2 regions of the Ammoniphilus sp. CFH 90114 genome follow, and region 2 is predicted to be linked to the other one. Evidence: riboswitches for the same ligand, from Rfam matches in the RefSeq annotation. Region 2 holds a riboswitch; the other holds the start of a gene.

Evidence for each region. Region 2 has a riboswitch for S-adenosylmethionine ahead of metK (methionine adenosyltransferase). Riboswitches for the same ligand answer to the same signal wherever they lie in the genome.
Region 1: it holds a riboswitch for S-adenosylmethionine, as region 2 does, so the genes downstream of both, EIZ39_RS07740 (bifunctional homocysteine S-methyltransferase/methylenetetrahydrofolate reductase) here and metK (methionine adenosyltransferase) in region 2, are expected to answer to the same signal.

What each region holds. Positions count from the first base shown of each region.
Region 1 covers NZ_SDLI01000003.1:7,364-11,559, reverse strand. The annotation lists gene EIZ39_RS07750 (putative bifunctional diguanylate cyclase/phosphodiesterase) at 1-1,090, opposite strand, end outside; gene spoIIR (stage II sporulation protein R) at 1,264-1,863, shown strand; SAM riboswitch class I at 1,946-2,066, shown strand; gene EIZ39_RS07740 (bifunctional homocysteine S-methyltransferase/methylenetetrahydrofolate reductase) at 2,178-4,013, shown strand; gene EIZ39_RS07735 (GNAT family N-acetyltransferase) at 4,086-4,196, shown strand, end outside.
Region 2 covers NZ_SDLI01000010.1:48,972-53,167, forward strand. The annotation lists gene EIZ39_RS19940 (polysaccharide deacetylase family protein) at 1-66, opposite strand, end outside; gene metK (methionine adenosyltransferase) at 347-1,555, opposite strand; SAM riboswitch class I at 1,701-1,849, opposite strand; gene EIZ39_RS19950 (S8 family serine peptidase) at 1,938-4,112, opposite strand.

The sequences.
Region 1 (4,196 bases), on a different contig from region 2:
GGGGAATCGCACCTAATTTCGTATGATTCCAACGCAATAGGGCCTCTGTAGCGATCCATTCACCCGTGCGAATATCTACCTTCGGTTGATAATATACTTTGAATTCTTTTTTATCTAAGGCTCTTCTTAATCCGCTCTCCAACTGTAATCTTTTACTGTTCTGTCCATCCATGTCTTCCGTAAAGAAGTGATAACGGTTTTTTCCTAATTCTTTGGCTCTATACAGGGCAGAATCAGCATGCTTAAGCAACTCATCAGAGCTTGTACCGTCTTGGGGGTAAAAGCTAATTCCGATACTAGGTGTGACGTAAAGTTCGTGATCATTAATCATATAAGGAAAGGAAATGCTCCACAGTATATGTTCCGCTCTCAATTTTGTTTCTTCAGCAGAAGTATCTCCCAAAAGGATAAAGAACTCATCGCCGCCCTGACGACATATAATCTCATCGTTCCCAAGACTGCTGGTTAATCGGTGAGCAACTTGCCGAAGAAGCAGGTCTCCGAATTCGTGACCTAGAGTGTCGTTAATGACTTTGAAACGGTCTAAGTCGACTATCATGACAGCAATCTGTTGATCTACCTGTTCGTCAATAGCATCTAATTTCTCTTTTAATTGTTCTTGAAAATAATGTCGGTTAGGCAGCCCTGTTAAAGAGTCGTAGTAAGCTAAATGGCGGATTTTTTCTTCATTCTGTTTTAGTCTTTGGTTACTCTCTAGTAATACCTGATTGATATTCTTAATTTCTTGTTGTTGTTTTTTTAGTCGATCGGTTAGAAAGCCCATTCCAATAGAAATCATAAAGTTAACGGAGTTATAGACAATTAGAGAATAAATGTTTTCGTATGTATAGGCTACACCCAAGTTGTAATAAAGAAACTCCGTTAGGGAACAGAGGACGAGGGAGAGGCTTGCACCGATGAGTCCGCCACGTAACCCATAATAAAAAGTGAGGAACATGGCCGGGATAAGATGCAACAGCCAAAAAATTTTGTAGGTTGGACTGAGCGAAATATGATTGATGATAGGGAGGAAATAAAGGATGGGGATGGCCCAACTCAAGTGAGGGCGACCAGGGAACATAAGGTTCATAGTAAGGCCTCTTTCCTTTGTGTGATTCATAAGTTAGCCTATCGATATGATATCATACTTTACAGAGCACAGATAAACAAATTTATTCAGAAAATAATTAATAATGTTTAAACCCTTTCTTTTCTGGCTAGACTGATGGCTAAGGAGAAAGAAAAGAGAGGGGAAACAGAAAAATGAAAAAGACAAGCTTAATTTTATTTGCATTTATCATATTGACTATGAGCTGGGAAGAACAGCGTTCTATAGCAACTCTAGTAAAAGAAGAACCTATTCCACAAGAGTCGATCCGATTGCGAGTGATCGCCAATAGCGACTCACCTCAGGATCAGTGGTTAAAGCAAGAAATACGTGATGAAATCAATCTTTATCTTACGAGTAAAGTAGATAGCCTAGACACGGTGGAAGAAGCTCGTGAAAAAATGGAAGAAGAGCTGCCACAACTTCAAGAAATTGTAGAGAAAACGATTACCAACAACGGCTTCTCTTATAATAGTCAAGTAGAGTTAGGAAAGGTGCCTTTCCCAACCAAAATGTATGGACAGTACGTTTATCCTGCCGGAGAATATGAGGCTCTTCGCGTGACAGTTGGACAAGGTATGGGTCAAAATTGGTGGTGCGTCTTATTCCCTCCACTATGCTTTGTAGACATAGACACAGGGGATGCGGTGAAGAAGGAAGAAGAGAATGGCGAGGATGGCGAAGGACCGAAGATTCAAGTGAAGTTCTTTGTATTAGAGGTATTTCAAAAGCTGTATAAGAGTCTCTTTTCCTAAGTAAATCCGTTGACAAATCAGAACGGCATCACGTATGATTACGTTAATATAAATTCTTAAGTATGCAACAAATCTAACACTTTTCTTATTTGGAGCAGGTGGAGGGACTGGCCCGATGAAACCCGGCAACCCGTTAAGGTGTACGACGCCTTAAGACAGGGTGCTAATTCCTGCAGGTACATTCGTTTCCTGGGAGATAAGAAGGGGCTCAAGAAGTTTAAGTTGACTGATTCGGAGAACCTTCTGGCTTATAAGCTGCAGAAGGTTTTTTTATGTTGAGATAAGACTTGGGTGAAAGGCAGGGGAGTGAGAGCATGAGAGAAAAGTCAGGGTTGCGGGAGTTGCTGCAGAATCGAGTATTAATTGCGGACGGAGCGATGGGGACGCTGTTGCATCGATACGGCATACCAGTAGGTACTTGTGGGGAAGAGCTGAATGTGACTCGTCCTGATGTGGTCCGAGATATTCATTTGCAATATGTGCTGGCCGGATCAGAGTTGATTGAAACGAATACCTATGGAGCGAATCGAGAAAAGCTATCTAAATATGGCTTAGAGGACCAGGTGGAGGAATTAAATCGGGCTGGAGTTGGGCTGGCTAGAGAGGCTGCAGGAGACTTGGCTTTTGTAGTCGGTTCCGTAGGAGGGATCCTAGGTGGGAGAAGAAGAAATATCCCGTCAGAAGAACTTAAGGAGGTTTATGCTGAGCAAATTAAGAGTTTAGTGGAAGCAGGAGTAGATGGTCTATTACTTGAGACGTTCTGTTTCGTCGATGAAGCGATCATCGCTCTATCTGTAGCTCGACGCTTTAGCTCGCTGCCTATCATCTGTCAGCTTACGATTCAAGATATCCAAAGAACACAGGATGGCTATTCATTGGAATCCGCTTTTGGCCGTCTAGTGGATGCCGGTGCTGATATTGTGGGCTTGAATTGCTATAACGGTCCAGCCAATATTATTCGTTCTCTAGAGTCTTTACCTGTAAAAGAGGGATTACAGCTGTCTGTGTATCCGAATGCAGGGCTGCCTGAATATGTGGATGGACAGTTCTTGTATCCTTCTTCAGCTGAATATTTTGCTGACTCTGCTGAGAAACTGCATCAGTTAGGAGCCAGAATCATAGGGGGATGCTGCGGAACGACACCAGAACATATTAAGGCCGTGGCATCACGGCTGAAGGGCAGAACCCCGATTTATAAGAAAGAATCAGCAGTAAAAGAGATTACCAACGAGCCGAAGGTCATCATTTCTTCTGAAGTTTTTCAAGAAAAAACCATTCCTGAGCTTGTGAAGGAACAGCCTACCGTTATCGTTGAGCTTGACCCGCCCCGAGATCTTGATTTTCAACCTTTCTTGGAAGGGGCCGCATCCTTGAAGGAAGCGGGAGCGGATGCCATTACAATGGCGGACAATTCCTTAGCCATGACAAGAATGAGTAATATGGCCTTAGGAGCATTAGTTAAGGAGAAAGTGGGCATTCGCCCGTTGGTTCATATTACATGCCGTGACCGGAATTCGATTGGACAGCAATCTCACCTTATGGGTTTATATGCGCTAGGAATTGATCACGTCTTGGCAATCACAGGAGATCCTACCCGCTACGGCGATCTTCCTGGTGCTTCTTCGGTTTATGATATGACTTCCTTTGAGCTTATTCGCATGACGAAGCAATTAAATGAAGGAGTAGGTTTCTCGGGACGGACATTAAAGAAGAGAGCGGCCTTTACCGTTGCAGCGGCTTTTAACCCAAACACACGACACTTGCATAAAGCGGTAGAACGCTTGGAGAAGAAGGTCGATGCGGGAGCCGACTATGTGATGAGCCAGCCCCTGTATGATCATGAACAGATCTTTCAGGTGGCGGAAGCGACCCGCCATGTGAAGGTTCCTATTTTTATAGGGATTATGCCGCTGACGAGTCATCGCAATGCTGAATTTCTCCATAACGAAGTGCCTGGAATAAGGCTATCGGATGATGTACGTGCACGGATGGCCCGATATGAAGGGGAAGATGCAAAAAAACAGGGGGTTGAAATTGCCCTAGAGCTCATTGATACGGCTCGTCAATATTTTAACGGAATCTATCTCATCACTCCTTTCATGCGCTATGAAATGACTGCTGAACTTACGAAGTATGTGAAAAATAGCTGATTCTTTAGCATACTCTATCAAACTTCTTCATATCTATGATAGAAATGATAGAGAAGAGGGGTGCTTTTGTTTATGAGTCTTGTCATGCGGGTAGCTAGAAAGAATGATGTAGAGCAAATGGTAGAACTGTTGAAAAAGGGTAAACTAAATGTAGAAGGAATTGAGGATCATCTAGATCATTTT
Region 2 (4,196 bases):
AGACTCATTCTCCTGTTGGCTGCAACCCATCACAATAGCCAATAAGAGGATTATTATTAGTCTCATTCTTACCCTCATCTCCTCATTTCTACACAATTCGACAAATAGTGCAAAATTCCTACCGGAAAGTAATGGGATTTTAAAATATCTATCTATTTGGACGTATATCATTGCATTTTGGTTTCAAGCAAAACCCTTTAGTTTCTGATAAGGGTCAGTCCCTCACTAGGCTAAAGTCTTTATTCCTATTATCGGAAGGATTCTAAACCTAATCAAGCAAATACGAAAAAAAAGCCCCAATTCAGCCTAGTCTCTAGACCAAATCAGGACTTTTTTCATAACCCTACTATGCTTGAGCAAAAGTTGCCGCGTCTTGCTTCAAAAGTTCAGCCTTATCTGTACGCTCCCATGGTAAATCCAGGTCAGTACGTCCAAAGTGACCGTAAGCAGCTGTTCCTTTATAGATTGGACGACGAAGATCCAATTCCTTAATGATGCCCGCTGGGCGAAGATCAAAGTGCTTGCGGATCAAATTTACGATCTGCTCTTCTTCGATCTTTCCTGTTCCATACGTATCTACGTTAATGGAAACCGGTTGAGCTACCCCAATCGCATAAGCCACTTGAACTTCACACTTGTCAGCCAAACCAGCTGCTACGATGTTCTTCGCTACATAGCGAGCAGCATAAGCAGCAGAACGGTCAACCTTTGTAGGATCCTTACCGGAGAAAGCACCGCCGCCATGACGAGCATATCCACCGTACGTATCAACAATGATCTTACGTCCTGTTAATCCTGCATCCCCTTGAGGACCTCCGATAACGAAACGGCCTGTTGGGTTAATGAAGTACTTCGTTTGAGCATCAAGATATTCAGCCGGTACGATCGGCTTAATGACATGTTCTTGAACGTCTTTCTTAATTTGCTCTAGAGTCGCTTCAGGGTCATGCTGAGTAGAAATAACGATCGTATCAATACGAACCGGCTTATCTCCATCATATTCAACCGTCACCTGAGTCTTCGCATCTGGACGAAGGTAGGTAAGGGTTCCGTTCTTGCGAACCTCTGCTACACGGCGAGCCAATTTATGAGCCATAGAGATCGGAAGCGGCATCAGCTCAGGAGTCTCGTTGGTCGCGAAACCAAACATCAATCCTTGGTCCCCTGCTCCGATCGCATCGATTTGCTCGTCTGTCACTTGACCTTCACGAGCTTCTAACGCTTGGTCAACCCCCATCGCAATGTCAGGAGACTGTTCGTCAATGGAAGTAAGTACAGCACAAGTATCCGCATCGAATCCGAATTTCGCACGGGTATACCCGATTTCACGAACGGTTTCACGGACAATCTTTGGAATATCCACATAAGAAGAAGTAGTAATTTCTCCAGCGACAAGAACAAGTCCTGTTGTTACTGAAGTTTCGCAAGCTACACGAGCATTAGGATCTTGCTCAAGGATAGCATCCAAGATGGAATCGGAGATCTGATCGCAGATCTTATCCGGGTGTCCTTCGGTTACAGATTCAGATGTGAAGAGATGACGACCTTTTTTCAACGCCATGTTTCACGTACCTCCTTCAATAATCACAAACGTATAAGATACGGCACTCATTGTCTTACATTTTCCGAACAACTCAAGAGGTGGTGAAAAAATAAAGACCTTCTCCCATGAGGAAAAGGCCAGCATTCCGCTCCTTTACCTCTTATCTTCCAGGACACAATAGCATCCTGCTGGTTAGCACCTTGCACGGTTGATCTTATTCTTTCCCATAAAGGAAAAAATATGAATCATTACCGCGGGTTGCCGGGCATCATCGGGCCAGTCCCTCGCGCCTTCTCGGAATAAGAGTAATCCGTTCTGCATAAGAATAGCTAAAGTTTGGTAGATTGTCAATGGGTTAACACATAATACGACAAAGTATAAAAACTCAAACTCTTTATTGCGCTGGGTACCACATATTTCTGACCAACACAGCGAATTCCGCACGTGTCGTCTGTCTTTCAGGCTGAAAGCTACCATCCTGAAATCCTTGAATATGCTGGAGTTCTGCCATCTTCATGATATAAGGGTAAGCCCAGTGACCTCTTAGTACATCCGTAAACTCTTGCTTACTTTTGATCTGCTCAGGTTGCTCTGTTCCGTATCTGGCTTGGTATAAGAGTACGGCCAACTCCGCACGGGTCAAGGGCTGGTCCGGAAAGATTCGTTCACTCGCTACGCCTTTGAAAATTCCCCTCTCTCCAAGCGAAGCAATAGCCGAATAGACCCAATGGTCTTTTTTCAGATCCTGGTAAGTGCTTGTTGCTCTTGAAGTGGGCAGCTGAAGGACATTTTGCAGCACAGCAGCGGCTCCCGCTCTCGTAATGTTATGATTAGGCCGAAAGGTATAATCTGGGTAACCCTGGATCATTTTTCGAGACACTAAATCTTCTATAGACGTCCTAGCCCAATGGTCCTGAATATCACGGAAAGCACTTGTATCCGACGTCTCATACCGAATCTGCAGCTCATACTGCCCATTAACGGCATTTCCATAATACTCTTGTAAAGCAAAATAAAATTTACCCGGATCAACCGTCTTCGACCATCTCTCAGACTGTCCATTTGAAACAGAACCATGATCGACCTTTTCTATCGTTTTCCCAACTTGCTCAATGGTGAGCACCGAATCCATCCGAATGGTATCGGTCTTCACTTCCACCTCGAGCTTCCCAGGCCAAAGATAATCCGCAACGAACCAATCCACATCCGCTCTTTTATGAAAAGTCCCTCTAATAAGTTGTTGTTGACTTATGGGTACTTTTGAAGCTTTCGCTTTCGTATCATTATCTTCGTAGGGATCAGCTCCGACGGAAAAAGAGGTATCGATATGATAAGGAAAAGAAGGGGTCTCGCCGGTATCCATTACTCTGAAATGATAGGTCCCACCTTTTAAAGTTCCCTCCCAGCGATTTAACCCTGACGATACTTTTTTCTTCTCCCCATTATAGATTTCGATTTGCAGCACATTCTCTTTTCCTGTCAATGACCGGGTCTGGAGTTGGAACTTTCCCTGATAGGGAAGCTCAATTTGATACCAGTCTACTGGATCCGTTTTTCCGATTAGCGCCTGAGTCTGGCCGACGAAGGGGAGGGACGCCACTTGTTCTATCGTTTGATTCGGTTCATATAAATCAATAGGATCACTATCCACCAGAGATAGGGCCTTCTGTACATTCACGAGTCCATATCCAGTGTTAGGATTCCAGCCTTTAGTGTCAACCCCCTCAGTCGAAGCTCGAATGATCATGCGAACCTCTAGTGGGGTTAGAGAGGGGGCCTTCTTTAACAGTAAGGCAGCCATTCCTGCTACCTGTGGAGCAGCCATAGAAGTCCCTGAAACATAGGCGTACTTCCCATCTTTAGCCGTAGAGTAAATATGATGGCCTGGAGCTACCACGTCTACTTCCGGACCACGATTGGCATAGGAAAGAGGAATGTTGTAAGCATCTACCGCACTCACACTTAACACGGTCGGAAAAGCGGCAGGGTAGCTCACGGTACTCGAATCGTTCCCCGTTGCCGCAATCAGGAGAACTCCCTTGTCCTCTGCATACTGGATCGCTTTCTCCATCTCTGTAGAGTAGATGGGATCACCCAAGGATAGCAAGATGATCTTGGCCCCCTTATCCACAGCCAAGCGTATTCCCTTAGCCACACGACCCGCGTCTCCTCCACCTTTATTGTCTAGGATCTTAATCGGCATCATTTTCGCATTCCACAGTACTCCTGTAACCCCAATGCCATTATCGCCCACAGCGCCTAGGATCCCGGCGGTAGCTGTTCCATGTCCGTGATCGTCATGAGGCGGCTTGTCAGGTTGAACCAGATTGTAGCCTTGAACCAGGTTAGCTTTAAGGTCTGGATGATCCACATCCACCCCTGTATCAAGAATAGCAATCGTAATATCAGTATTTTCTCGAATCTCCTGCCAAGCAGCCGTCGTATTAATCTGTTGATGGTAGTGTTGACTATTAACATAGGGATCAGATGGAAGAGTAGATGGATTGGCATGGACAGTAGATATTGTAACGATGCTACAGATGGCAAGAAGCCAGGATGTTCGAAGCATGGGAACCACCTTTATATTTCTATCTTATTTAACCTATTTAACAGAATATGAAACAATAAACTTTCTCTTAAGCCTATTCGCTCT